DNA from 3 places in the Candidatus Brocadia sinica JPN1 genome. Region 1 is predicted to be linked to each of the others. Evidence: riboswitches for the same ligand, from Rfam matches in the RefSeq annotation. Region 1 holds a riboswitch; each other region holds the start of a gene.
What was found. A riboswitch is a leader RNA that binds a small molecule or an ion and turns the genes downstream of it on or off. The one in region 1 is predicted to bind cyclic di-GMP.
Positions count from the first base shown of each region.

Region 2: linked by a shared signal. The riboswitch ahead of BROSI_RS03490 (SBBP repeat-containing protein) and the one ahead of BROSI_RS07350 (histidine phosphatase family protein) in region 1 are both predicted to bind cyclic di-GMP.
Region 3: linked by a shared signal. The riboswitch ahead of BROSI_RS18715 (Kelch repeat-containing protein) and the one ahead of BROSI_RS07350 (histidine phosphatase family protein) in region 1 are both predicted to bind cyclic di-GMP.

Region 1 is NZ_BAFN01000001.1:1,626,681-1,637,827, forward strand. It holds gene BROSI_RS20185 (hypothetical protein) at 4-210, opposite strand; gene BROSI_RS07330 (phosphoketolase family protein) at 210-2,576, opposite strand; gene fba (class II fructose-1,6-bisphosphate aldolase) at 3,356-4,306, opposite strand; gene pgi (glucose-6-phosphate isomerase) at 4,545-6,182, opposite strand; gene BROSI_RS07345 (glycogen/starch/alpha-glucan phosphorylase) at 6,271-8,769, opposite strand; gene BROSI_RS07350 (histidine phosphatase family protein) at 9,114-9,713, opposite strand; cyclic di-GMP riboswitch class I at 9,855-9,972, opposite strand; gene glgX (glycogen debranching protein GlgX) at 10,217-11,147, shown strand, end outside.
Region 2 is NZ_BAFN01000001.1:764,719-773,148, reverse strand. It holds gene BROSI_RS03495 (DinB family protein) at 1-51, shown strand, start outside; gene BROSI_RS03490 (SBBP repeat-containing protein) at 417-4,067, opposite strand; cyclic di-GMP riboswitch class I at 4,217-4,334, opposite strand; gene BROSI_RS03485 (fibronectin type III domain-containing protein) at 4,630-6,555, opposite strand; gene BROSI_RS03480 (YggS family pyridoxal phosphate-dependent enzyme) at 6,907-7,662, shown strand.
Region 3 is NZ_BAFN01000002.1:14,663-25,809, reverse strand. It holds partial or broken gene BROSI_RS18715 (Kelch repeat-containing protein) at 1-1,048, opposite strand, end outside; cyclic di-GMP riboswitch class I at 1,284-1,431, opposite strand; gene BROSI_RS18710 (porin) at 1,846-3,300, shown strand; gene BROSI_RS18705 (PstS family phosphate ABC transporter substrate-binding protein) at 3,480-4,451, shown strand; gene BROSI_RS18700 (ABC transporter permease subunit) at 4,653-6,839, shown strand; gene pstA (phosphate ABC transporter permease PstA) at 6,836-8,434, shown strand; gene pstB (phosphate ABC transporter ATP-binding protein PstB) at 8,579-9,358, shown strand; gene phoU (phosphate signaling complex protein PhoU) at 9,485-10,150, shown strand; gene BROSI_RS18680 (sensor histidine kinase) at 10,464-11,135, shown strand.

The sequences.
Region 1 (11,147 bases):
CTGTTATTTATACCATTGTCTTGTAGGGGCAGGTTTCAAACCTGCCCCTACTACTTTTCTCATGCCCATGCCATCATTTGGACATGCTAAATGCAGTTCTGAAGCACTCCACGAGCATTCATTGCTCGCTATCGCTTCCGCTGGGCTGTTTCCTGTAGTGCGGTTCCTTACCTGCACGATTGATAGCCCACAACCTGCGGATGCGGACATTAATACGGCCAGGTCCAGTTGGCGATCTCCGGCCGGTCCGTGCCGTGCTCGTGCGCGTATCGCAGGTTATCAATAATGGCATTCTTCATTTGCTCCTTCAAATGTGCGGCCTTCGTGCGCAACTTCGGCACCCGATCAATTATGTCGATGACCAGATGGAAACGCGAGGTTTCATTCAGCATCGCCAGTTCGAGCGGAGTATTGATGTTGCCCTTTTCCTTGTAACCACGCACGTGCAGGTTATCATGTCCCTTGAAACGGTACGAGAGCTTATGGATGAGCCACGGATAGCCGTGGAAGTTAAAAATGATGGGCTTGTCTGTGGTGAACAGGCTGTCGAATTCTCGATCCGTTGATCCGTGTGGGTGCTCAGATGCCGGCTGCAGCTTGAATAGATCCACCACATTGACGAAGCGCAGCTTCAGATCAGGCGCCTTCTCGCGCAAGATAGCGGCTGCGGCTAACGCCTCCATAGTGGCAACGTCGCCGCAGGAAGCTAAAATTACATCCGGCTCTTCGCCCGCATCCGTGCTTGCCCTCGCCCAAATGCCGAGGCCCTTGGCACAGTGAACGATTGCCTCATCTATGGTAGTAAACTGCAGATGCTTCTGCTTATCGGCAACGATGACGTTTATATAGTTGGTGCTGCGCAGGCAGTGATCGGCGACGGCTAAGAGCGTATTGGCGTCGGGCGGCAGATAGATACGCGTGACCGATGGGCTCTTGTTGGTAACAAGGTCAATGAATCCAGGGTCCTGATGAGAAAAACCGTTGTGGTCCTGACGCCAGACCGTGGACGACAGCAAAATATTCTCTGAAGCGACCGAGGCCCGCCACGGCACGTGGTTTTTGCAGATGTCCAGCCATTTGGCGTGCTGGTTGAACATGGAATCGATGACGTGGGCAAAGGCTTCATAGGTATGAAAAAACCCGTGGCGCCCTGTAAGCAGATATCCTTCCAGCCAGCCAATGAGTGTATGCTCGGAAAGCATCTCCATAACGCGGCCATCACGAGCGAGCTCGCCGCCGTCAGCATCCTCCGGCAACATATCTGCCATCCAGGTCTTCTTGCTCACCTCGTAGATAGCCTGGAGCCGGTTAGATGCGGTCTCGTCCGGGCCAAATACACGGAAGCTCGTCATGTTGTTTTTCATCACGTCGCGCAGATACTCGCCGAGGGGTTTGGTGTTCTCGTATTGCACTGTACCGCGGGAAGACACTTCTACAGCGTATTTGCGAAAATCGGGAAGCTTGAGTTCCTTGCGCAGGAGCCCGCCGTTGGCATGAGGGTTAGCGCTCATGCGCTGATTCCCCCTCGGCGCCAGAGCCTTGAGTTCTGGCACGAGCTTGCCGCCCGCATCGAACAGTTCCTCGGGCTTGTAGCTGCGCATCCAGTCTTCCAGAAGCTTTGCATTCGCCGGATTGTCGCGCACGTCGGCAAAGGGCACCTGATGCGAACGCCAGAAGCCCTCCACCTTATGTCCTTTGATCTCCTTCGGTCCGGTCCAGCCCTTGGGGGAACGCAACACGATCATGGGCCAGCGAGGACGGAAGGGGTTATTCGATTCCCTTGCCTTTTTCTGCTGGGCACGGATCTCGCCGATGGTCTCTTCCAGCGTGGCGGCCATCTTCTTATGCATCTCCACAGGGTCGCTTCCTTCCACAAAATAGGGCTTATAGCCATAGCCGACAAACAACGCCTCCAGCTCCTGGTGGCTGATTCGTGCAAGGATTGTTGGGTTGGCGATCTTGTATCCATTGAGGTTCAGGATCGGCAGCACAGCGCCGTCGCGCACCGGATTGATGAACTTGTTGGAATGCCACGCTGTAGCAAGAGGTCCGGTTTCCGCCTCGCCGTCACCCACCACGCAGGCGACGATGAGATCCGGGTTGTCGAGCGCCATGCCGTAGGCATGCGAGAGACTGTAGCCAAGTTCTCCGCCCTCGTGGATGGAGCCAGGAGTTTCCGGAGTGACGTGGCTTCCAATATGGCCGGGGAAGGAGAACTGCTTAAAGAACTTCTGCATCCCTTCCGCATCTTCGCTCTTGTCCGGATATATCTCTGAGTAAGTGCCTTCAAGATATGCCGGCCCCAGCACTCCGGGCGCACCGTGGCCAGGCCCGGCCACGAAAATCACGTTGAGGTCATGCTTGACGATCATCCGGTTAAGATGTACCCAAACAAAAGATAGCGCAGGACTCGCGCCCCAGTGACCGAGCAGCCGGTGCTTCACATGCTCTGGCTTCAAGGGCTCCCTGAGCAGCGGGTTGTCCTTGAGATAGATCATGCCTACGGAAAGGTAATTACACGCCCGCCAATAGGCGTTCATCAGTTCCAGCTCTTTATTCGTTAATGGATTTTCCATTGCACCCTCCTATCGTTTTTCTTGAGTGTCTGCGAGGCTTGAAAAGTTTTGCGAATAGCTATATTCCAGCTATTCCATTTAAGTCCCCCTTAACAAAGGGGGATTCAGGGGGGGTTGTGTTTTTTCCCGGAATTTTTACAACCCCCTGCCCCCTTTTCTAAGGGGGAGGTATTGCAACTTACTGCGTTCCTGGTTTTTACAAAAATTGGGTAACTATTAAGCGTACTTTTAGACACCATCACTACGAGTGAACAGAATATTGATTATGTAATCCCGAAGGGATGTCATTATTATAGCATATCGTTATGCAATTATGGTTAACCCCGTAGGGGTGACATGGTATCATTATTTTCGCACTATTTCACCCCCACGGGGTTGAACATTGTGGTGTGTTTTTTTCTATAATCATGCCATCCCTTCGGGATTTTCCCGTCTGCCTGTTTTTCCTGTTGTACGGGCGTATTGCCATACGCCCCTACATCTCTGAGAAAACATTCTCTGTCAGGCATTAGGCGGGGGATAAACCACCCGCGCCACGTCTCTTGTTTTGTGTGGATTACACTTAAATGTACGGTTTTTCAAAGAGCTAAATTGTTACAGAATCAAGGATTAACACCAACCCCTTGTTCTGCTGCAGACGCCGCGCCGTTGCATCTGTACTTGTCCCCCGCTGTCGGGGGTTAGGGGGTGGACAGGACTGCTTCACTTGTTTCCACTGAAAATCGGTACAAATTTTCTCGCTGATCTCTCATCTCAAAATCCTGTCTTGGGTTTTGAGTTTAACAGCACTCGGCGGCTTTTCCTGCACAACCCAAAACAGTGAGTTTATGCTTTACCATGCCCGCAATAGCCTCCCTGGCAGGACCAAGATACTTGCGAGGGTCGAACTCACCGGGTTTTTCGGCAAAAACCTTCCGTATGCTGGCAGTCATCGCCATACGCAGGTCTGTATCGATATTGACCTTACAGACCGCCATTTTTGCCACCCTGGAGATAGCGCTCTCAGGCACACCCATCGCATCAGGCATCTTGCCACCGTACTTGTTGATCAATTCCTTGAACTCAGGCAGAACACTGCTTGCCCCGTGCATTACCAGCGGGAAACCGGGAAGCTTTTTGCCGACAGCCTCAATTACGTCAAAAGCGAGTTTCGGTTCGGTTTTGAACTTGTACGCGCCGTGACTTGTGCCGCAGGCAATGGCAAGCGAATCGCAACCGGTCTTTTCAACAAATTCGACAACCTGGTTCGGGTCGGTCAGATGCTTTAATACATCATCAGCGCTTATGCCGACAACATGCTCCTCGATACCGCCGAGCTGGCCTAATTCGGCCTCAACGACCACTCCTCGGGCATGGGCATATTCAACGACTTTTTTGGTAAGCCTGACATTCTCTGCAAAAGGAAAATGGGATGCGTCGATCATGACGGAAGTATAACCATCATCAACACACTGCTTGCACAGTTCAAAGGTGTCGCCGTGGTCAAGGTGCATGCAGACAGGAATATCAGGATTTTCCTTCACAGCGATATCAATAATAGCCCTCAGATAACTTATGCTTGCGTATTCACGGGCCCCCTTTGAAATCTGAAGAATAACAGGCGCCTTTTCTTCCCTAACAGCCGCTATGATGCCCTGAATAATCTCCATGTTATTGACATTGAACGCGCCAATGGCGTAGCCATTCTTGTAAGCCATCTGAAACATTTTCTTTGATGAAACAAGCGCCATAGAAACTCCTTTCCTTTAATTAGGCCTTCGGCAACTTAATTTAAAGAGAACATCGAACCGCAGAACAAGGAATATCGAATAGTGAAGTAAAAATACTTCATCATTCAACATTCCTTGTTCGATATTCGATATTCGGCGTACTGCTTTTCACTGGAGAACGAAGAAGCTCTTCGCTCTGCAACAACTTTGAAATTCCTATACATTTAAGTATGCAAACATTCCACCTTTCCGCTACCGGTCAAGACTTGTTCCTGCGATAGCGACGTATCAGGTTGTTTGTCGAACTGTCATGGGCAAGCTCAGGCTCACTTTTACTCTCAAGTTCAGGGATGATGCGCTGCGCCAGCACCTTGCCCAGTTCGACACCCCACTGGTCGAACGAGTCAATCTGCCAGATAACACCTTGGGTGAAGACACAATGCTCATAGAGGGCAACGAGTTTGCCGAGTATTTCTGGCGTGAGCCGATCCGCAAAGATTATGTTCGACGGCCGGTTACCTTCAAAAACCCGATGCGGCACAAGCCAGTTTGGTGTTCCTTCGGCCTTTACCTGTTCCGCCGTCTTGCCGAAGGCCAGCGCCTCGGCCTGAGCAAAAACATTCGCTATCAGCATATCATGGTGCCGGCCAAGAGGGTTGAGCGATGTACCGAATGCTATGAAATCACAGGGAATGAATCGTGTACCCTGATGAATCAGCTGATAGAAAGAGTGCTGGCCGTTGGTGCCCGGTTCGCCCCAGTAGACCGGGCTGGTCTGATAGTCAACCTGAATTCCATCAAGGGTAATATATTTGCCATTACTCTCCATGGTCAACTGCTGAAGATATGCCGGAAAACGTTTGAGGTACTGTTCGTAGGGTAAAACTGCAATAGTATGGGCATCAAAAAAACCGGTATACCAGATGGTCAGCAAAGCCATAAGAACAGGCAGGTTTCGTTCAAACGGAGTAATACGAAAATGCTCATCCATCTGATGGAATCCACTCAGCATTGCGCTGAAGTTGTCCGGACCGATGGCAAGCATCGTCGAAAGGCCGATCGCAGAATCCATAGAATACCGCCCGCCGACCCAATCCCAGAATCCGAACATATTAGCGGTATCAATGCCAAACTTTGCCACTTCAGTCTCGTTCGTCGAAACAGCGACAAAGTGCTTTGCTATGGACTTTTCATCTCCACTAAGCCCTTTCAGCAACCACGCACGGGCGGTGCGGGCATTCGTCATTGTCTCTAATGTGGTGAATGTTTTTGAAGAGACGATAAAAAGAGTCTGTGCAGGGTCGAGGTCTTGAACTGCTTCTGCGAAATCAGTGCCGTCGATGTTGGAAACGAACCGGAACGTCATGCGCCGGTCGCTGTAATGCTTAAGCGCCTCGTAAGCCATTACCGGCCCAAGGTCAGAGCCCCCGATGCCGATATTGATGATATTGCGTATGGATTTCCCCGTATGGCCTTTCCACGCACCTTGCCGGACGCGGTTGGAAAAGTCAGCCATCTTGTCGAGGACAGCATGAACTTGTGGTACCACATTTTTGCCATCCACGAGAATAGACGTCCCTCGTAGGGCCCGCAGTGCCACATGCAAAACAGCCCGGTTCTCTGTGATGTTTATCTTCTCACCACGAAACATGGCGTCAATTTGCTCGCGCAGGCCAGATTCCCCAGCCAATTGAACAAGGAGTTTGAGCGTTTCATCGCTAATGCGATTTTTCGAGTAATCCAGGTAGATGCCTGCTGCCTCGGCGGTCATACGCTCGCCGCGTTTTGGGTCATCGGCGAAAAGCGTGCGAAGATGCAGCGATTGAACTTTTTTGTAGTGGGTGTTAAGTGCGTTCCATGCCGCACGTTTGCTGAGCGGCTTAATGTGTGTTGTCATATTCATTCCCTGTTTGCTTTTTCTGTTTTATTTCAACGGGGTTCCCCGCAAATTGTTCACAATCTGCTGACTTCATTTTGCTTTTGACTTACTGTACCGGGCATGGCTTTGCTTTCCAGATATCGGCAGCATACTCTGCAATCGTGCGGTCACTTGAAAATTTTCCTGAACCAGCCACATTCAGAATGGCCTTGCGTGCCCATCCATGCTGATCTGCATACAAATCGCATAGCCGCTGATCTGCCTCAAGATAGGACCTGAGGTCCGCCAAATGCATATAATAGTCACCTCGGTTCAAAAGGGTATCGCGCAGCGGCGCAAAAACACCCGGCTCATATCGGCTGAAATGGTCAGAAAAAATCAAGTCCAGTGCCTCGCGTGTCTCTGCGTCGTTATCATAGTGCCAGTGCGGATTGTACCAGCTGCGGCTGTCAGCTACCTGCTGAGCAGTCAGTCCAAACAGGAAAAAGTTTTCCTCGCCCGCTTCCTCTGCCATTTCGATAGTCGCGCCGTCGCGAGTACCGATTGTCAGCGCACCGTTCATCATAAACTTCATGTTGCTCGTGCCGCTGGCTTCATAGCCTGCTGTAGAAATTTGGTTAGAAACGTCACTGGCAGGTATGAGTCGCTCCGCGAGTGAAACGCAATAATCCGGCAGGAACAGGACTTTGAGCCGGCCGCGCATCGCAGGGTCGCCATCAATGGTGCTGGCAAGGTTGTTAATGAATTTGATAATGACCTTTGCCAGGCGGTAGGCAGGCGCCGCTTTGCCAGCGAAGAAAAACGTTCGCGGTTCCATGTCCACACCAGGATTTGTGCGCAGCCTGTTGTAAAGGACCACGATGCGCAGCGCATTGAGCAATTGCCGTTTGTATTCGTGGATACGCTTGACCTGGCAATCAAAGATGCTGTCCGGATCCACCGTCTGACCGCTGGTCGATTTGAGCCAGTCGGCAAACTGCGCCTTGGCTGCACGTTTGGCCTTGAGGAATGTTTCACGAAAACCTTTGTCGTCGGCAAGCGGTTTGAGCTTGCCCACTTGAGCAAAATCCGTGGTCCAGCCGTCACCGATAGACTTGGTAATCGTATTTGCCAGCATCGGATTAGCCAGCAGTAGCCACCGACGCGGCGTAACGCCGTTGGTTTTGTTATTGAAACGCTCCGGAAACATTTCGGCAAAATCCTTAACCGTCATCGTGCGCAAAAGCCCGGAGTGAATCGCGGCCACGCCATTGGTGCTATGTGAGCCGACTATGGCCAGATTGGCCATACGAATTTTGCGTACGGTACCTTCCTCGACAATGCTCATACGGGCAACACGCCCCTCATCGCCTGCAAATTGAGCGCGAACATCATCAAGCAGGCGGCGATTTATTTCAAGAATGATTTCCAACAGGCGCGGAAGCATCTTTTCAAACCACACGAGCGGCCATTTTTCAAGGGCTTCCGGCAACAGCGTGTGGTTCGTATACGCCAAAGTCTTTTGTGTGATATTCCACGCCTGGTCCCAACCGAGATGCGCTTCATCAAGCAGAATGCGCATCAGCTCAGGTACCGCCATCGACGGATGCGTATCGTTAAGCTGTATGGCAACCTTCTCAGGAAGTGTATTCCAATCGGTATTGCTGCTCTGGAATCGGCGCACAAGATCGGCCAGCGAGCAGGCAACAAGAAAATACTCCTGTATAAAGCGCAAACCCTGTCCCATACTGGTGGTGTCGTCGGGATACAGTACCCGTGTGAGCGATTCGGCCGTCAGCGTCTCAGCAAAAGCGCCGACAAAGTCGCCGCTGCTAAATCGCTGAAAATTAAAATAATCCGGGGCGGCAGCAACCCAGAGCCGAAGCGTATTGATCGTCTTGCCGCCATGACCAACTACGGGGCGGTCAAACGGGATACCGAGCAGACTGGCAGGCTGACCGGCAATCACACGCAGCGAACCGCCGTGTATCTCGAATGAGCAGTTCAGCCTGACCTCAACCATATCCTGCAGCCGGGCGACTTCCCATGGGTCGGGCCGGCGAAGCCAGTTGTCCGGCTGTTCGTACTGCCAGCCATCCCTGATGGACTGCTTGAAGATGCCATACTCATAACGAAGGCCGTAGCCCATGGCCGGCAGCTGCATCGTGGCCATCGAATCCAGAAAGCACGCCGCCAGGCGTCCAAGACCTCCGTTCCCCAGGCCTGCATCAGGTTCCTGTTCGAGTAAACCGGGTAAATCAATATGCTTCTGCCCGGCCGCTTGTTTGGCAAGATCATCGAGCAGAAGATTCGTAATATTGTTGGCCAGAGAACGGCCAATGAGAAACTCCATGGAAAGATAATAAATGCGCTTCGGATTCGCACGATGATACGTATCCTCTGTGCGTATCCATCGCTGCGAAAGGACATCCCGCACCGAACGGGCAAAGGCCTCAAATTGCTCCCGTGCGCCGGCCACTTTCAAATCGGTAACGTTGTCAAAAATGAGGTGCCGTTCGTATAATCCGTTATCCGTCCCGGCAAACTGCACCGGCCCACACCCATATTGTTTGAGGAGTTCCGATTCAGTGACCTTGCCTGCTGACACCCTTGTGGATGCTGCCATACTTTTTGTACTCATCTCAATATCCTTTCTGACGTTATACTCAAGGTGATCATAGAACGTGCATGTTAAGATTGATTACCAGGTGGCACGGACAAATTTCGTTTGTCCGTGCTGAAGCTGCACGATATTGTTGGCGAATTATTCATGTTAAAACTTGGATAGACAATATAAGTCAAACCGTTGCGAGTGCAAAGTATAAAGCAGTATTACAAAACACGGACAAGCATAGCTTGTCCGTGCCACCGGTCGGTTAGATTATGGTGGCTATCAAATCTATAAATCATAAATTGCGAGCATCTTGAGTATACCTTTTTTTACCCCTGGGGTACCTGCAACCGGATCTATCATGTACCGATGTGATGATCATCATTCCACAGCCGTATCACCGGATGTGAAAGATCATGTTTATAACCCAGTGCACTCAGGCTCGCGGTGCTTAGCATGAAATACGAACAGGAAACCGATGGCTCAAGTCCGAGCCATCGGACCGTAAGGACTCTGATAAAATGTCCGCTCGAAAAAATCAGCACATTCCCATTAACCTTGCGCACCCTGCCGATTACTCGGTCAGCCCGCGCTACGGCCTGAGCCGGTAATTCTCCTCCGGGACAGCCATCACGGAAGAGCTGCCAATCCGGGTGTTGGGCATGTATCTCGCTGGAGAGGTGGCCTTCATATTCGCCATAGTTCCATTCAACAAGGTCATGATCGACCTCCGCTACAGCCCCAAAACCGGCCAGTTCACAAGTCCGCACAGCTCGCTGCAGCGGACTGGTAAATACCTTGGCAAAAGCTATACCTTTCAGGCGTTCCCTAAGCCGGCGCGCATTCCGCTCGCCGCGCTCGGTCAGCGGCAAATCAGTAAGACCGGTATACTTCCCCGTCAGACTCCAGGCCGTTTCACCATGTCTCGCAAGATAAATGACCGGAAGCTCTTCGCTCATGATTTCATATCTCCTTCATCCTAACCCGAACGAGTCGGAAAAGACAAAATCCGAAGCACGAAATTCGTGAGTCAACTCAACCCTGTCAGGGTTAAAATAAACAAAAAAAGCCTTACTGCAAAGATATTTATTTCGAATATCTTCGGCAGTAAGGCTGTCTTTTAGAAAAAACCGCTTAAGCCGTTGAAACTGTTTCAACGGCTTGGCAAGACCCTTTACTTTGCGCCCCCTGATTGCTCAGGGTTTACCTTTATCGGGACATTTTGAATTTTGTGTGCCCATGTTGGCAACTTTGATCATTACTATCATTAATAGATAATCTCTGTCAAGCAAAAAATAACAATACAAAAATATATTCTCAAACAAATAATGCGCCAAAGAGTGTTTGCAATCATTATTGAAAATTGTATAATCAAGAAAATTGCCATTATGAGGCTTTTCCTCATTATGTTTGAGGAAGATGGGTACTCAATAGCCATGGCGTACCGGAGAAAGGAAAACACATGTCTCACATTAACACAAAGGGTCGAAGCTCACCACTCGGCGCAACCGTTTACGAAGACGGCGTTAACTTCAGCGTTTTTTCCCGTAATGCTACAGGTGTAGAACTGTTGTTCTTTGACCACGAGGACAACGACAAGCCGGTACGCAGTATTCAAATTGATCCCTGGGCCGGCCGAACCTATCATTACTGGCATGTCTTTGTGTCAGGCGTACAAGCCGGACAACTTTACGGTTATCGGGTACGCGGACCGCATGAACCTGCCAGGGGGATGAGATTCGATCCATCCAAAGTCCTTCTCGATCCCTATGGCCGCGGTGTTGCTGTTCCCAGGAATTACAGTCGAGAAGCCGCCAGCAAAGCGGGTGACAACGCCGCTGTGGCGATGAAAAGCGTAGTGGTCGATACCCACAAGTATAATTGGGAAGGCGACACGTCGATTAAACGGCCGTCATCACGCATGATCATTTACGAGATGCATGTGCGGGGTTTTACCCGCCATCCCAGTTCAGGGGTTTCCGAAAAGGCACGTGGCACTTACGCCGGCCTGATTGAGAAGATTCCGTATCTTCAGGAACTCGGTGTTACTGCGGTCGAATTACTCCCTGTTTTCCAGTTCGATGCACAGGATTGCCCGCCGGGACTTGTCAACTACTGGGGCTATGCGCCGGTATCTTTCTTTTCCCCGCATCAGGCGTACAGCTCGCGGCAGGATCCGCTTGGTCCGACAGATGAATTCCGTGATATGGTCAAGGCACTGCATCGGGCAGACATTGAGGTTATTCTCGATGTCGTGTTCAATCATACCGCCGAAGGCGGCCAGTCCGGGCCAACGCTGAGTTTCCGCGGATTGGACAACAGCATGTACTACATCCTCGAACAGGATTGTTCCCGTTACGCCAACTACAGCGGAACGGGAAACACCCTCAACG
Region 2 (8,430 bases), 860 kb from region 1:
AATCAAATGAAGAAGCGATATGATGAGTGGAGAAAGAAGTATTTGAAATAGAACAAAAAGCAGAACCGATTCGCATCTGTTGAAACAAAGTGATTAACAATTTGTGAAGTTTCGTTTGTCTTCGGTAGGCCATTTTTGCCATCCCGTACTTGATCTTTGTCTGCCTTATTTAGGTAGGGTGGATGAAGCGAACAGAGTGGGTCAAATGAACCTTTTGATTTTTAAAATGGATAAGCACCCTTGAATGTTGCCCACTTTTTTCTCGTTTTAAACTGTTTTAACCATTAAAGTGGGGAAGAAACGTCTTGAAAGAGGGTAAAATCATTCATTAAAGTTACTGAGGCACGAAGAAAATATTTCGTGCCTCAGCGCTGCCTGGCAACTTTGGAATCCCTTCCACACCTTAAAAGAACATATTAAAAACCACTACCTATTACTCTTGACACAAAGGCGTCACTATCACCATTATACGTAGTATCATACACCCCTGTAGTGGATGGAAAGTTTGAAGAGGTAGTATATCCGGTCACATAGACATCCCCGTAGGATCTTATGGCTAAGGAACTGCCACGATCATCACCAGAACCACCTAAATAGGTGGAGTCGATGAGGCTTGTCAAATCACCGTAGAGCCCGGAGACAAAGACATCAGTTTTACCATTATAAAAACGGTCATATGCATTTGAGGTGGTGGGAAAGTCTGTTGACGAAGTATACCCGGTTACATAGACAACCCAGCTTGAGTCTATTGCTAAAGAATAGCCAGAGTCAGAACCAGACCCTCCCAAATAGGTAGAAGCAAGGAGACTCGTCAAACCACTGTTGAGCCGGGAGACAAAGACATCAGTATTACTATTATACGAAGTATCATAAGCGCCCACAGTGGTGGGAAAGTTCGTTGAGTAAGTATACCCGGTCACATAGACATCTCCGCTAAATGGTTCTATGGCTAAAGACCTGCCATAGTCAATATCAGACCCTCCCAAAAAGGTGGAGGCAAGGAGGCTCGTCAAACCACTGTTGAGCCGGGAGATAAAGACATCAGTTTTACCACTATTATACGAAGTATCATAAGCGCCCACAGTCGTGGGAAAGTTCATTGAGTAAGTATACCCGGTCACGTAGACATTCCCGCCTGAGCCTATGGCTAAAGAATTGCCAGAATCAGTACCGGACCCTCCCAAATAGGTGGAGGCAAGAAGGCTCGTCAAACCACTGTTGAGCCGGGAGATAAAGACATCTTTACCACCATTATGTGAAGTATCATAAGCAAACCCAGTAGTGGGAAAGTTTGAAGAGGTAGTATCTCCGGTCACATAGAGATTCCCGCCTGAGTCTATGGCTAAAGAATTGCCATATTCAGTACCAGCGCCCCCCAAATAGCTAGAAGCAAGAAGGCTCGTCAAACCACTGTTGAGCCGGGAGATAAAGACATCTCTGCCACCATTATGCGAAGTATCATAAACAATGCCCCCAGCGATAGGAAAGTCTGATGAGTTAGTATCCCCAGTTACATAGAGATTCCCGCCAGAGTCTATGGCTAAAGACCTGCCATAGTCAGCAGCAGACCCTCCCAAATAGGTGGAGGCAAGGAGGCTCGTCAAACCACTGTTGAGCCGGGAGACAAAGATATCAGTATTACTATTATACGAACGATCATACACACCTGAAGTGGTGGGAAAGCCTGGTGACGAAGTATACCCGGTTACATAGACATTTCCGCCAGAGTCTATGGCTAAAGAATTGCCATAGTCAGAACCAGACCCTCCCAAAAAGGTAGAGGCAAGAAGGCTCGTCAAACCACTGTTGAGCCGGGAGATAAAGACATCTTTACCACCATTATGTGAAGTATCATAAGCAAACCCAGTAGTGGGAAAGTTTGAAGAGGTAGTATCTCCGGTCACATAGACATTCCCGCCTGAGTCTATAGCTAAAGAATAGCCAGAGTCAGTACTATTTCCTCCGATAAAGGTGGAGGCGAGGAAGAGACTAAAATCGCTATTGAATCGGGAGACAAAGACATCTTCACCACCACCAAGCAAAGTATCATAAGCGCCTACAGTGGTGGGAAAGTCTGACGATCTAGTATACCCGGTTACATAGACATTCCCGCCAGAGTCTATGGCTAAAGAATTGCCATAGTCAGAACCGGACCCTCCCAAATAGGTAGAGGCAAGGAGGCTCGTCAAACCGCTGTTGAGCCGGGAGATAAAGACATCTACTGCACCTCTAAAAGTGCCCCTGGTGGTGGGAAAGTTTGAAGACCAAGTATCCCCGGTTACATAGACATTCCCGCCAGAGTCTATGGCTAAAGAATTGCCATAGTCATAATTAGTCCCTCCCAAATAGGTGGAGGCAAGGAGGTTCGTTAAACCGCTGTTGAGTCGGGAGACAAAGACATCTCTATTACCACCAAGCAAAATATCATAAGCGCCCACAGTGGTGGGAAAGTCTGGTGACCAAGTATCCCCGGTTACATAGACATTTCCGCCAGAGTCTATGGCTAAAGAATTGCCATAGTCAGAATTAGTCCCTCCCAAATAGGTGGAGGCGAGAAGGCTCGTCAAACCGCTGTTGAGCCGGGAGATAAAGGCATCTCTAGGACCACTAAGCAAAGTATCATAAGCGCCCACAGTGGTGGGAAAGTTTGAATAGGTAGTATAGGGAGTATACCCCGCCACATAGACATTCCCGCCAGAGTCTATGGCTAAAGAATTGCCATAGTCATAACCAGACCCTCCCAAATAGGTGGAGGCAAGGAGGCTTGTCAAACTGCTGTTGAACCGGGAGATAAAGACATCTGTATTACTATTATACGAAGTATCATAAGCGCCCGCAGTGGTGGGAAAGTTTGATGAGTACGTATACCCAGTCACATAGACATTTCCGCCAGAGTCTATGGCTAAAGACCTGCCATAGTCAGCAGCAGACCCTCCCAAATAGGTGGAGGCGAGAAGGCTCGTTAAACCACTGCTGAACCGGGAGATAAAGACATCTGTATAACCATACAAAGTATCATAAGCGCCCACAGTAGTGGGAAAGTTTGAAGAACTAGTTTCTCCGCTTACATAGACATTCCCGCTCGAGTCTACAGCTAAAATCTTACCAATATCATCGCTAGGAAGCCCTCCCAAAAATGTAGATGCAAGGAGTGGGTCTATGATAAGCCCCTTTGATCTGTCGTAATCTCCCAGTCTGAAGCTGTACTCGTCCCCGTTTACTTCATACTCTCCCTCTATCGCCTTCGCCATGTCGTCACCTTCTCGTGACGACAGGAATGGAGAAAAATTGCCTTTGCCCGGACGAGATGAAGCGTCTTCCAGTTGATAGACCACAGGTCGGGTGAATTTCACCGGACCCAACGCCGTATCTGCCTCAAGCCGGCCTTCCTCATCTACCCGCAAGGACTGTGCCCCGTGGAGCTTTATCCTTATTACACCAGGATCAGCCCCAGGGCTGAGATAGAATAACTTCTCCACATTATTCCCGTATGCCCTCAACTTAACCTCTATCCCTGGATATACCTCCCCAAGATTTACAATCTCGTATGTGGCAAGGTTTTTCTTCCATTTCGATGGGTCATTTCCCCGGAAATCACTCACCCTTGTCCTTGACCTCATCACCCCCCTCACCTTGCCTGCCATTCCCCCGACAATCACTTCTTTCAGCGCCACTCCTCCCGATTGTTCGTTGACGGTATCCTCATGTATGACTGATTCTCCTTCTTGCTGCCCATCTGACGTTGGTTCCTGAGCGCCTTCCTCCACTAATTCCCCTTTGTTTCCATAACCTGGAGCGCTTCCATCTCTCATGGGCAGAACATAGACAATCTCGCCCTCTTTCGTGACAAACACCGTCCCTCCAAAGGTATTGGCATAATATGCCACCCCTTCATCCGTTTGCCCCTTGTTGGCGATAAATGGCATCTGAAGTTTCATGGTTTTCTGCCTTACTTCCTCCTGTGATGGTTTGTTTACAACCTCATCTTCTGCCAAAAGAATATTTCCGAACAACACTGTTAATAAAAGCATGGCAGATAGTGCAAAAATTTTGCTTCTCCTTTTCATTTTACTGCTCCTTTTTAAAAAAGTGGTGTAATTTATGAAAGGAATGAACCCATACTTCCCCCCCTTGTGAGAGCATGTTTCGCAGGAATGACAATTTTTTGATTTTTGAACAAAAAAAGCCTTACTGCAAAGATATTTTTTTAAACATCTTCGGCAGTAAGGCTATCTTTTTTATTGCAAGCAAGTCTTTGCAAACTACATCCTTGTGAGTTTCAAGACCCTGTTACTTTGCGTCCCCTGATCACTCAGGGTTTACCTTTATCGTAATGTTTTTTCGTTTCGTATTGCTGCGATTTTTGGATGTGGACGTGTATAACTGTTATTGTAAACAAAATAAAATATATATTGTCAAGAAAAATTTATTTTCTTTCCGAGAATTTCCTATAAATCAGATAATGTCTTTAGTCGAATTTTTTTTCAGCCACCATTGCTATTACCCATAATTCGCAAACAAATAAAAAAGGATATAATGAGCGGAGAAAGAAGTGTCTGAAATAGGGCAAAAAAAGCGAAGCTGCTTCGCATCCGTTGAAAACACGGTGATTAACAGGGTGTATACTTTCTAATCGTGCATTTGTGAAGTTTCGTTTGTCTTCTGTTGATCACTTTTGACATCTTTTGGTGGACCTTTGTCTTCCTCCTTTGTTTTTTGCAAGATAATTCCAATCTTTTTTCTCTCGCCTTCTTCAATCTCAACCGTCTGACTCATACTCTTAAAATCAGTTTTTGTTACTGTGATATCATACGTATCTGCATCTAAATCTTTAAATTCGAAAAATCCATGTGCATCAGAAAATGTTACCTTGAAAGATTTTTTCCTTGCCTTTGTTCCTTTGAGCTGTAATTTCGCAGATTCAACAGGCCCTTCCTTCAGAAAGGACACGACATTTCCGTAAATGTTACCTTTTGGCGGCAACGTGTTGAATGTTATTTCATTCCCGTACGTAGCGCCGGCGCTATTTTGTGCAACAAGACGGTAATAGTATGCCGTTCCTGCCTGCAAACCGCTTATCCGGTTGCTTACGGGTACCTCATGCAAGCCATTTTCTATACTTTGTATTGATGAAGTGCCGCTGTAATGTTCGCTGCTCGTGCCGTATTGAAACCAGGCCGTTGCCGGCAATCCCATTGCATTAACAGTCCCGCTTAAGGTAGCCAGGTCAGTTGTTATACTTGTTGCATGTCCCGTTATCACCTTCGGTGTGGCATCGACTTCGGCATACGTTATTGTTATCGTAGCCGTTCCGGTATTACCAACACTATCTGTAGCCTTTATGGTTATTACATTCTCTCCCTTTACTAAGCCAATATTTGGCACAGTCCAGCCAATGGTCTTTCTTTCTGTCCCGCTCGTATCCTTATCATGAATCCACACCACGCTGCTTATCTCATTGATATCGTCTGAAGCGCTGCCACTGATGCTTACCACGTTACTTTTGGTTGTATAGGTTTGATCGGACGTTGGGTCGGTAATAGTTATTATTGGAGGGGTTGTATCCACAACAATAGAAGCAGCGGCTGCGTCTGATATATTTCCGGAAGCATCCTTATACCAAACATACACCATATTTCTGCCATCACCGTTACTTATAGTATAGGTGACGTCTTCTTTATAAGTGGTAGCCGGTGTTGTAGACATCCAGCCAGTGGTATATTGAGAAGGGGGCGTGGCATTTGTAGAGAGATAATAACCCGTAACACCGGTATTATCAGTAGCGGAAAGGTTTGCGGTAACGGTGAAAGAGTTGGTGCAGTAAGCTCCGCTGTTAATGCTTATCGCACCAATGGGTGGGGTTATTTCAGTGGTGACAGATGTATTGATATCTGCCGTAGTAAATGACACCTCACTTCCATACGTAGTTCCGGCGTCGTTCTTTGCAACAAGTCTGTAGTAATAGGTCGTTCCCGGAAGCAGCATAATTATCCTGATACCTATTTCCGCGTCTATCGTCCCAATTACCGTTTGTGTTGCAAAGGTGCTTTTGGATGGTCCGTTGGCAATCCGGTACTGAAACCATGCGGTCGTTGACAATCCATTTGCATTTACCGTGCCATGCAATGATGCTGAATTATGTGTTACATTCGAAGCGGGACTGGTTGCTACAGTCGGGGCGGTAGCGACGGATTGCAGACCGTAGGCAGTAGTTTGTGGATCATAATCTCCGGGGGGCGTATTTTGGCAGTACATTCTGTCCCATGCTCCGGACTCTTGAACCTGGGCAACCGCAGGCGGATTTTGACTATCTTCCGGTTCCATATGAGTTTTTTCGCCTGCTTCTCCCTTTCCGTCTAAACGGTCACAGGCTTTAACATGGAAAGATTTTCCGGGTAAAAAGAATGATGACTTTTCCGTATGATGCGGTTGCGAACCGTATGCGGGCTGGCAAAAAATGAAAGCCACGGCAAACAAAACTCCCATGAAACAACGGGAAGGAGTCGTGAATTTCAGGTTTGTAGATGAAATAACACTCTGCTGTATTTTTCCCATAAAGGTTCTTCCTAAAAATGGTTGGCTGTCCATCTGCCATTCTTAACGTAGTATATCACTGACAAGGTACATGGTTTGAGCGCCAAATGCAACAGGGATTTTGCAAAAATCCGAAAAGGATATGATTTCATATGCAAAGGAGAAATGCCCCAATTGTTTATTGTCCCTTTTTCTTTTGTTTGGGATGTTCACCCGTTTGCATTGATCAAATGCCAGTTTTAAGACTTTCTTTTTTGATTCTTAGAGGTAGAATATGATATGTTCATTTTCATTTATCGAAAAGGTGTTTTTATAAATTTTAGGTTATGCGACTGACAGTCGTCAGAGACATTCCATATTTGAGGAGAACATATGTCAATCAAAGAAAACCTGGAACAGGTGAAAAAAAACATTGCAAACGCTGCCGCAAGAGTTGGCAAAAAGCCCGAAGAAATTATTCTGGTCATGGCCACAAAGACGGTGGATCCGGAGCGAATACGAGAAGCCATTAAGTCCGGTGGACGCATTATCGGGGAAAATAAGGTGCAGGAGGCGCTAAAAAAATACGAGGTCTTAAAAGACGAAGATGCAGAATGGCATTTTATCGGGCACCTGCAGACCAACAAGGTTAAGGACGTCCTGAAATTTGCAGACATGATCCATTCTGTGGACCGGTTGTCTCTCGCCGAAAAATTAGACCAGCGACTGCAGCAGGAAGGCCGTTCCCTGGATATTTTGGTTCAGGTCAACACCTCACATGAGGAGAGCAAATATGGCGTTGCACCGGAAGAGGCGATTTCCTTAATCAAACAGGCCTCCAGATACGATACATTAAAAATACACGGACTCATGACCATCGGCCTCTTTACCAAGGACGAGGTAAAAATCCGTAAATGTTTTAAGGTGTTAAAAGAAATCTATGGAGTGGTTGTCAAAGAAGGTATCGACCGGGTACACATGAAATATCTTTCTATGGGTATGTCGGGTGATTATCAGATCGCAATTGAAGAAGGCGCAAACATGGTGCGCATCGGCACAGCGATTTTTGGCGCCCGTAATACGCCGGATGCTTATTACTGGCCTTCAGAGAAGACTGATGCAGACCGGGCCAAGCAGTCTGACTTTTAACAAGTTCCATACCCATTCAGAAACAAAATCGACTTTTTTATACCAAAATTTTCACTTTCCATTTCCATAGTTTTTGGAAAAATCTGGAAATTGTGGTCCAGTAGCATCCCCCGGCTTTTGCAATTTGCGCTTAAAAAAGTCATTTTTCAGGCATACATTGCCAGGAAATCGTTAATTTTCAAGGGGGTGAATTTTCGAAACGGGCTGCTGTGCCGACCACAATCTGACTACAGTTGAGAAAAAGTGTGAAGTGCTAAATGCTTGAAATCATTGATTTTATTGGTGGAGCTGAGGGGATTCGAACCCCTGACCTTTTGAATGCCATTCTTTTTAGGGGGTATTCATTTTTTTGTCCGTTGGTCTCTAATAATTGATATTGTTGGAAAATATTAATTTTAAGGGGTAGCATTTTATATGGTGTTACCCCTTGTTTTTTCTTATTAGATATACAAAAAGTATACAATGAAGAAAACCTGTTTTTTAATTAAAAAACTCTAACAAAAGGATGAAAAATTACCAGAAAAAAAAGGAAGGAATTCATAGTTTTGTAGAAAAGATTCGGGGCTTATGATATAGCTGATATAATAGCAGGCTTAAAGGAAAACCACGTCATGTAATTTCACGCCAATATGAGAAAAAAGTCAGGTTCTTTGTCCTAGATGACTCTAAACACTGAGAAAAATATCACTAGATGTTGCCGGAATCTTTATCTAGACGATTGTCACGAAAGATAAGGAAGTGTCGAAGTGCAATAGATAAACACACACA
Region 3 (11,147 bases), on a different contig from region 1:
CACCGTATCCCCCCCATACAATCATATATGTGCCCGTCCACACCGCCGTGTGCCCGCTTCGGGATGGGACTTGACTAGCGGACGTTGGAGACCAGGCGTTAGGGGCATAGGGTAGGGGGGCTGCTGCAATTTCAGGTAAACGATAGTTAAATGCCCCATCTTCTGTCTCTGGCGCAAACCGCTCATTCACCCGTGACCACCACTTGTCAAAATCCACCTTCCTCCACTCCACCACGGCTACCTTTACTTGTTCTGTTTCTTTCTGTAATACTTCCACCACATAAAACCGCTCCGCATCCTCCTGTAAAGCGCTTACCTGCCCCAAAGGTATCTGCCCTTCCTTTTGTCCAAATATTTCTGATAACCTTCCTATCGCATCCTGCCACTCGTCTTCAGAGAATTCCAGGGCGTCTCCACTCATATAATCCTTTGCTGAATCCTCACTATTTCTCCCTTTCCGCCATTCCATCTCATGGTATGCGCCTTTCACGTCCTTCATGTCTTTTATACTGAGAAGCGATTCCACCTTCCTCATCGCTTGCTTCTTCAATCTCCCGTGAAACCGTTCATCAAAAGCATACCAGTCGTGTATGAGCCTCTCCACTAACGTCTGCCTGGCCAAGACCTCTGCTATCAACTGCGGGTCATTCCCCAGCGCTGACCAGAGTTCATGCAGCGTCTCAGCATCTTTCGTTGTCTCTGCCATACGTTCCATCTCCGCCTGGAGATCGTTTCCTATTATCGGATGGTGCCATACCTCTTCCAACGCCTTTGACATTCTTAGCGTCTCCGTAACCTTCTTTCTCAGTTCCTCTTCAGACATGACCTCACTCAACTGAGGTTTTGGGGATGTATTTGCCTCAGGCCATATCGTATGTTTCCAGTACACCTCTTCCAGCGCCCTCTGGCATGCTATCCTCGCCTCAAGGCTCAATCCCTCATGCCCTGCTGCTGACCCACCGACACACATCCCTATACTGAGAATCCACAGTAACCCTATCAACCAATACTTTCCACACACAATATTCTTTATATAATTTCGTGACATATACTCTCCTCCTTTCCTTTTTCTAAAACATGTGCTCCTAGATACGAATTGCCAGTTCCCATGTAATCACGGGTTTCACATCAGCAAATCTCCTTGTAGCCGCACGGCTTTAGCCTGCGTACATTGCGGTTACCAATAAACGTGCATAAGGTGTGGCATTCCATCAAATGCGCACCCTAAAGGGATGCGGTACAAAACAAAAAAGCCTTACTGGAAAAATGTTCATCAAAACATTTTCGGCAGTAAGGCTGTCTTATTATGCCTATTTCCCTACAACATTAAAAAAAGGACTTTTCCCTATCGTCCCACCATACTTCCCTGTATGCTAAAAAAGACCCTTTACTTTGCGTCCCACAATTGCTTATGGTTTGCCTTTATCGAGATTTAAAAATTGCATTGCTTCAGTATATATAAAATTGTAGGAGAAAGATAAACATTTAGATTGTGAAAGTCAAGGAAAAAAATTGAAGAAAAGAAATTCAGCAATTTCCATCACGCATTGGTTTTAAGAGTGACAAAGGACTGTTTCAATCCATAACTATTTTACATTTAACAAAGAATTAACGCCGTCTCAAGTTTAAGCCATACCCGCCTGTGCAATAAATTTAACGAGAAATTAACAATACCTTAACACGTTCTTAACATTCAAAGTTTATTATAGCTTCATATATGGTAAAAAAGATTGACTTTCTCATTACCGTATTAGCGGTAATTGTTGCATTCATGAAAGGGGATATCTCTAGAAAAGTTGTGTGTGTTTATTTGAAAGGTTACTTTGTAGAAAAGGAGGGTTAAAAATGAAGAGTAAATGGTGTAAATATGTTTTATTTTCGACAATGGTGCTTTGTAGCGCATATGTAGGTGGTATGCTGAACAGTGTCTTTGCTCAGGAGACTGTGCAGCCTGAGGAAGTATCTGGGAGCGAAATGGAAGATTTGAAATGGCAACTGAAACAAATGGAGGAACTCATGCAGAAGCAGCAGGAACAGATACAGGTGTTGAGAAGCCGGATAGAGACGCTCAGCGCCGAGCCTGCCCCTATCACCAAAGCAGAGATTCAACATGAAATTAAAGACTTTCTTGCCACAAATAACCGTATAGAATCTGCTCCCGTTGCGAAGGAAGAGGTTAAAAAAGCAGTAGAAGACTATCTTGCCACAGATGAGGCTCGAAAGAAAATGGGACTTGGTCTGCCTGCAATGGCAACCCTCTATACACCTGATGAAGAAAAGCTTTCCATAGGTTTCAAATCGGCTGATGATAATTATTCGCTGGGTATAGGCTTCAGAATGCAATTCCGGTATACGTTTAAGGACAATGACGGAGATTTCGGTAAACGTGACACCAATAATATGGATGTCCGCAGGGCAAGGCTTTGTTTTGGAGGAAACATATACAGCAAAATGACGCATTATTATATCGAACTGGATGGAGATAGCTTTGATGTCGGTGTAAGGGATTTTTACGTATACTGGACTCCCATGAATGAATTGAATGCAAAGCTTGGATACTTTAAAGTGCCGTTTAACCAGCAAAGGATGACAACCTCTGCAAAACTCCTCCTCCAAGACAGGTCAATTGCCAGTGAACAATTTGATCAGGACCGTGATTATGGATTTGATATTTACGGAAAGCCCTTTGACGGACACCTTGAGTACCACGCCGCAATGTTTCAGGGGGCAGGTGAGGATGACGACGATAGGGGCACGGAAGACAATCTGGATAACGAACTCATGTACGTATTCAACGTGAGATATAACCCCTTTGGGAAGTATGATGCCGTTGATGAGTCAGATTTGAAGTTTACGGAAACATTCAAGGCATCAGTTGCAGCCTCCGTTGTGGTTAATCCAAAGACGAAAGACGAAAAGCTTGTGGATTCCGATGGCATATTGGGTGTTGTTGAACTGAGCATGAAATACCGAGGCATTTCATGGCACAATGAGATTTTTGCAAGGAGTGATGATCCGGAATCCGGCGGTGAAACAGTAGATTCGAATGGATTTTTTAGCCAGGCTGGGTATTTTGTAATACCCAAAAGACTTGAGATTGCAGCCCGTTATTCCATGCTTGACGCCGATGAAGATATCAATGATAACATTGCGCGGGAATATACGGGAGGTATAAACTATTACTTCCGCGGGCACCGGTCCAAGATACAGGCAGATTATGGACACTTTGAGACAGAAATGGGTGACAATCAGGACAAAAACGAAAATAGGGTCAGGCTGCAGTATCAGATTATATTTTAAAGGAGGTAATAAAAAGTATGAGAAAATTTAGCAGAAGGATTTTGGATTTATTTTTTACCATGGTTGCTGCTCACATACCATATGCTGTTTCGCAGATGACATTCTGAAAAATGAATCGACTTCTGCAATAAATTTGATTAAGATATTGTTCGAGAACACCTATTTAAGGAGGGAATTTTATGGTGAAAAAATCATGGCTTTTGATATCAATTTTTAATCTGGGTCTGGCTGCTGCTGTAGCTGGTGAAACTATTTCTGTTGGCCCGGATGTTAAGTCATATGCCAAAGTTGGGGGAGTTTCTGGAAATCTCAATAGCATAGGCTCTGACACCATGAATAACCTCATGACCTATTGGGCAGAGGGTTTTAACAAGGTGTACCCAAACGTAAAGGTTCAGATAGAGGGAAAAGGTTCTACAACTGCACCGCCGGCCTTAATCTCCGGAACGGCACAGATGGGACCAATGAGCCGGGCAATGAAGCCGACAGAAATTGATGCCTTTGAAAAGAAATATGGCTATAAACCCACAGCAATAAGGACAGCGCTGGATGCCCTGGCAGTGTATGTAAATAAGGATAATCCTCTCAAGGGTCTCTGTATACCTCAAATAGACGCCATTTTTTCAAAAACCCGGAAAGGAAAATATAAAGAAGACATTAAGACCTGGGGACAGCTTGGCTTAACGGGAGAATGGTCAACCCGTCCGATAAGTCTCTATGGCCGTAATTCTGCCTCAGGTACTTATGGTTATTTCAAGGAACATGCCCTTTATAAAGGAGACTTCAAAGATACGGTAAAAGAGCAACCAGGTTCTGCTTCCGTTATACAGGGCGTAGCTGCGGATCGATATGCCATAGGGTACAGCGGTATTGGTTATAAAACCTCCGGTGTTATTGCAGTACCCCTTTCATTGAAAGAGGGAGAACCTTATAAAGAAGCTGAAATAAAAAATGTTATGAATGGTTCTTATCCGCTGGCAAGGTTTCTTTATATATATATTAATAAAAAACCGGGTCAGCCACTCGACCCTTTGGTTAGGGAGTTTGTAAAATATATCTTGAGTAAAGAAGGTCAGGAAGTGGCTGTAAAAGATGGGTTTTTGCCCTTACCGGCATCAGTCGTTGAAGAGGAACTGAAGAAATCAGAATAAACACAGAATGAAAACTTTAAAAAGAAGAAGGCTTACGGACAAGGCCGCCCACTGGGTAATTACACTCGGGGGAGCGACGACTGTCTTTGTTGTTCTTGCCCTATTTTTCTTTGTTTTTTAGAGGTTTATCCGCTTTTACAGGGTGCTAAGATAACAAAAGAAAATACCTATACCTTACATGGCAAGGCGGTTTCCATAGGAGTGGATGATCACCAGGAGGTTGCCTTTGCCGTGTATAACGATGGCAATATCGCGTTTATCTCTCTTTTAGACGGAGAGGTCTTTAAAAAATATACTATAGCAGGTCTTAGCGGTTCTTCTCCAACACACCAGGATGCAACGAATTTTTCCCACAAAACCAATATGCAGGGTAATTCCATAACATCCGTTAGTAAGGATCGCGATCGTCTTGCCCTGGGAACAAGCGATGGGAGAATTTTAACGGTATTAGTCAACTTTTCTGAATCGTTTGATAAAGGCAAAAGGATTGTTCACCCTGAGGTATCAGAAGCAGAAACTGTGATAGTTAACAATGAAGGAAAAGGGCTCAATTCTGTTACTTCCAGGAGAGATGAAAGCGCAACAGTGACGGCAGTCCACACTGAAGATGGGAAATTAGTGCTCATATCATCAGCAGTCGAAAGGACGCTTTTTGGTGAGAGAGAGAGAAAGGAGATCAAAAAAGATATTACTGATCTCGTTGCGCAGGGTGGCTTAAACCAAATTGCCTCCTCTGTTTCTCCTCCTTTGCAAGGAGGCGATAAAGAGGAGGGGGGAAAACCTGTGCGTGGCACAATGCCTGTACCGCATAACTCGGTACATTTGACAGAACAGAGAAACAGTACCGGGATAACTTCCCTGGCGCTTGACCTTTTTATGGAAAACCTTTACGTGGGAACATCTTCTGGTGAGTTGTTCCACATAAACGTAAGGGACAGAGGCAGTCCCTATCTTGCAGAAAAGGTAAAGGTGTCTGACCATGCAATTACCGCATTGGGTTTTTTATTAGGAGACGTTTCGCTCGTCGTTGGTGACCACGGGGGAGGTGTGAATGTCTGGATGCAGGTAAGGGACGAGGTGTCACCTTCAGGCTGGACGCTGAAAAAGGTGCATACCCTTACGTCTCACAATGCCCCGGTTCTGGCAATTGCCCAATCCATGAGGGATAAGGGTTTTGTGACAGCGGCAGCAGATGGAATAGTCCATCTGAATCATGCAACATCTGAACAGACACTCTTACATCTTAAGACAAAATCTATTCCTGCAACGCTTTCCTTTTCACCAAAGGCCAATGGTATCCTGGTGGCCGATTCAAATAACCATCTTTTCCGGTGGATGATTTCAAACCCACACCCGGAAATTACCCTGAAAACCCTGTTTGGGCCGGTATGGTATGAGGGATATGAAAAACCGGAGTTTATCTGGCAGTCCACGGGTGGCACAGATGATTTTGAGCCAAAGCTGAGCCTTGTGCCATTGATCTTTGGCACTATCAAAGGTACGGTATATGCCCTGATTATCGCAGTGCCTATTGGCATCTTTGCAGCGCTGTATACATCCCAGTTTCTCCATAATTCCTTGAAAATAATAAAGCCAATTATTGAAATCATGGCGGCGCTTCCCAGCGTCATCCTTGGTTTTCTTGCCGGACTCTGGCTTGCGCCATTAATGGAGAGAATATTTCCCGCCATAATCATCATGCCGTTTTTCATTACCCTTTCCATTGTTGTAGCCCTTTTTATCTGGAAAATTCTGCCAGTCTTTGGAAAAGGTTGGTACAGACATGGAACAGAGGCGCTCGTTTTAATACCTTTTATTGTTGGGGCGGTATATGTGTCTCTCCGGCATGGAGGCGTCTTTGAATCCGTTTTTTTGGGAGGCGATTACAGGGAATGGTTTTCCAATACTCTTGGATTAGGGTATGACCAGAGGAATGCAGTTGTTGTGGGTATAGCTATGGGATTTGCTGTGATACCCCTTATTTTTACCATATCGGAAGATGCCATGAGCAATGTTCCCAATAGCCTCCGGTCGGCCTCGCTGGCGCTTGGTGCAACCCCGTGGCAGACGGCTGTCAGGGTAATTTTACCCACTGCAAGCCCGGGGATTTTTTCAGCTATCATGATTGGCTTCGGAAGGGCAGTGGGCGAGACGATGATCATGCTTATGGCAACCGGTAACACACCCATCATGGACTGGAATTTGTTTAATGGCTTCAGGGCGCTTTCCGCGAACATAGCGGTTGAGATACCGGAGGCTCCGTTTGGTGGAACGCTTTACCGGGTGCTGTTTCTTGCTGCATTACTCCTTTTTGTAACCACCTTTATTGTAAATACCCTTGCAGAAATGGTAAGACAAAGAATGAGACTAAGGTATAGCAAGCTATGAAAAAAATTTTTAGAACCGGCAATCCTTCTATATGGTTGACGGCTGGAACGCTGACAGTCTGTCTCTTGATGATATCTGGATTAATTGTACTCATTATGGTAAATGGGTTCGGCATATTCTGGCCTCGCAAGATAGTTCAGTTTACCCTCCGGGACGGTACGGTAACTTTGGGAGAAATTGCAAAAAAAGAGTCCATCCCCCACCAAAAAAACGCTTGCCGGACAAAACTGAAAGTTGGCAACAGGGACGTCTATGGGTTGGACTTCAGATGGATAGACAATGCGGATGTCATATCTCAGGATTATCCGGCAACTGTTTTAGCCTTTGAAAGACGTGAGTGGGGCAATATGTATGGTTTTTTAAAAGGCCTAAGACAAAATGATGGTATTAAACCCCTGGGGTTAGAAGGCATGGTTCCCTTGCTCAAAGAGAGCCAGGCCCTTTACAAAAGGATACAGTATGTAGAGAAAAAAGAAATTGGTAATATAAATTACCGGATGGAAAAATCCCGTCTTGAATTGAAGCGTCTGATGACGTTACAGCCATCAGAAAAAATTCAAAAAAGGATCGCGGCTGTAAAGGTCAGGATGGACAATCTGGAAAAAACATATCGGGAAAAAGAAGATGCGCTTGCCGGACTTTATACGAAGACAGAGGAAAAAGAGGTTGTTGTGCTCCTTGCGGACGGCAAGGAGAAGATTTTGCCTGTTTTTCAGATTATCCGTGTTTATGCCCCGAATGAGATGGGAATTCTTGCCAAAATGGGTTTTTATATCACGAAATTCTGGGAGTTTATCTGGGGTGTACCGAGGGAGGCGAATACGGAGGGAGGAGTGTTTCCCGCTATTTTTGGGACGGTTATGATGGTGCTGATCATGAGTATTGCAGTTGTCCCACTCGGTGTATTGACGGCGGTATATCTCAAAGAATATGCCAGCGACAATTTTGTTGCCAGGCTTGTCAGGATATCAGTGAGTAATCTGGCGGGTGTGCCTTCTATCGTCTTCGGTGTTTTTGGTCTCGGATTTTTCATTTATTTTATCGGAGGAGGTATAGACAGATTGTTTTTCCCGGAGGCCCTGCCAACTCCTACCTTTGGAACAGGTGGCATTCTGTGGGCGTCACTTACCCTGTCGCTCCTGACGGTGCCGGTGGTTGTGGTAGCAACGGAGGAGGGTCTTTCTGCTGTACCCATGTCCGTACGAGAGGGCTCGTATGCGCTTGGCGCTACCAAGGTTGAAACTCTGTGGAAAGTGGTGATCCCTCAGGCAACCCCCGGCATACTTACCGGTACTATTCTGGCTATGGCAAGGGCTGCCGGAGAGGTTGCACCCCTGATGATCACCGGTGTTGTGAAGCTAGCGCCCTCCCTGCCAATTGACAGTTACTTTCCCTATATCCATTTGGAGAGAAAATTTATGCACCTGGGGTTTCATATCTACGATGTTGGATTTCAATCACCCAATGTGGAAGCAGCCATTCCTATGGTCTATACCACAACCCTTGTTTTGCTCTTTACGGTGCTTGTATTAAACCTTACGGCCATTGTGGTGAGAAATAAGTTGAAAAAATGGTACAGCACAGGGGCGATGTAGAAGAATAACGATTTACCACAAAAATATACGGAGTGGCGTTGAAAACTGAAATTGGCGACAGCATTTGTTATACGGTGCCGGTTATCCCTTTTCGTTGCTGCTACGTAGCGCAGGTAATTTTGTGAATATCAGTGGTGAACTATTATGGACGATGAGAAAATAGAGGTTTCGGAACCAATCGTTAATATTAGAGACCTGTTCCTTTACTATGGCAAGGTTAAAGCGTTGAAAGGGATCACGCTGGATATCTCGAAGAAGAAAATTACTTCTTTCATTGGCCCCTCCGGGTGTGGAAAATCCACATTGATCCGGTGCTTGAACCGTCTGAACGACCTCATAGAGAGCGTGACAATTGAAGGGAGTATCAAAATAGACGGCAGGGAGATTTATGGCCCTGCAGTTGACGTTACAGAACTGAGAAGAAAGGTTGGCATGGTCTTCCAAAAGCCTAATCCCTTTCCAAAATCCATTTATGAAAATGTAATATACGGTCCGAGAATTGTGGGTATCAGGAAGAGAGGTGTGCTGGATGAAATTTGTGAAAAGGCGCTGAAAAAGGCAGCCCTCTGGGAAGAAGTAAAAGACAGGCTTCATACCAATGCCCTTGACCTTTCCGGCGGCCAGCAACAGCGAATTTGTATTGCCAGGGCAATAGCCATGGAACCCGAGATTATCCTGCTTGACGAACCCTGCTCTGCCCTTGATCCCATTGCCACAGCCAAGATAGAGGATATGCTCGAAGAACTGAAAAAGGATTATACCGTTATCATTGTCACTCACAATATGCAGCAGGCAGCCAGGATATCAGACTACACAGGCTTCTTTATGCTTGGTGAGCTTGTTGAGTTTAACGTTACCACCGGGATATTTACGAACCCACGGGAAAAACAGACGGAGGACTATATTACGGGAAGGTTTGGATAAATCTGTTGCGGGAAGTTTCCTGTCGGACACGGATGAACACAGGTTATCAGGATAGTAAACTATAACGAATTTGTAGTTATCTGTGAAAATCTGTGCCCTGTTTCAAAATATAAATGAGGAGAAACCATGACACGCGAGGCTTATCATAATGCCTTAAAAAAGCTTCAGGATGAAGTTTTGCTAATGGGGGAAATGGTGTCAAATGCCATAAGGAAATCTGTGGAGGCATTGCAAAAAAAGGATATCGGCACATCCAGGGAGATCGTAAAGAACGACCTCCTGATCAATAAAAAACGGTTTGATATTGAAGAACAGTGTATCGCCCTCATCGCTACACAACAGCCGATGGCCGTTGATCTGAGGACGTTGACATCCATATTAAGCATTGTGACGGATCTCGAACGCATGGGCGACCACGCAGAGGGGATTGCCAAGATAAACATTTTGATGGGCAATGAACCACTGGTAAAACCCCTGATAGATATTCCCATGATGGCCGATATAGGATTATCCATGCTTGATAAATGTCTCAAGGCATTTATTGATAGGGATATAGAAATGGCAAGGCGTATCTGTAATGAGGATGATCAAGTCGATGCCCTTCATGACCAGATTTACCGGGAACTCCTGGTGCTGATGATGGAGAACCCGGGGATAATCCACATGGCAACCTATCTCACCTGGGTTTCCCATAACCTGGAACGCATTGCGGACAGGGTCACCAATATCGCCGAAAGGATTGTCTTTATGGTTACCGGAAAGATGGAAGAGATAAACGTGTCGAAGTATTAGTCTGGCACGGATAAACAATATCTTTTCCTTCTTTTATATAAATTATGCTATAATTCTCCACCACCACTTTTTACTACCTCTTAATTATCACAAGCCATTTTCACATTTGTTGAGATATTAGAGCTTCAGAAACAAAATAAGACTGCATCAGCTATATCAATCATAATAATCATAAAAATGAAGAATTAAGGTTTCCCGTTTTCATATATTCCTGTCCTCTTCTTGATATAAGTTCTTACAAAATGGATTGAGAGGGCAGAAATTTATCATGAAAAAGTAAAAAGCCAAACAAAAGAAAATTGTTCCGTATTTCGTGAGCATTGTCCTTGTTGCGATCACTACTTTGGGATTAGTAGTCAGCGCCCTTGCGTCTAAAACCAGGCAGCAGGCCATGGATGCACGGGGAAGGGAAGAGCAGACAGCTATACTATTCCGTTTGAGCAAAGATTTGGCCGCATCTGATTCTTTAGAGGCTGTGCTCCGCAGCATTCGAATGAATGTGGGGGAAATATTTGATTGCCGCGTTGCGGTTTTTTGGCGGCAGACCACGGGATTACACCAGGCAGTTTTGACCCTGGTTTTCCCATTGACGAACATGAAAATACCATCGCTGCATGGGTTTTTGGAAACGGCTTACGATGAGTCCGGCCACATGAATCAGCTTGTTGACAATCTTCTTGACATGACGCGGGTCGAGACGGGCGCTTTAAAAATGAAAACCAACCCCTGCAAATTAAAAGACGTAATTGGCGCTTCCCTGTACCTGCTGAAGGATAAGCTTGAAAAAAGAGAGATTCATATTCGCATTCCCCGGGATTTACCAGAGATTTTTCTGGATTTTACCCTCGTGATGCGAGTATTTGTAAATCTCATTGATAATGCTATGAAATATTCCGCACCGGATACGCCGATTGAGATTACTGTGAAGCTTCTGGAGAATAAGATGAGAAAACTTATGAGGAAAGAAAAAGGCAGACATAATTAGCCAGAGGGGGCT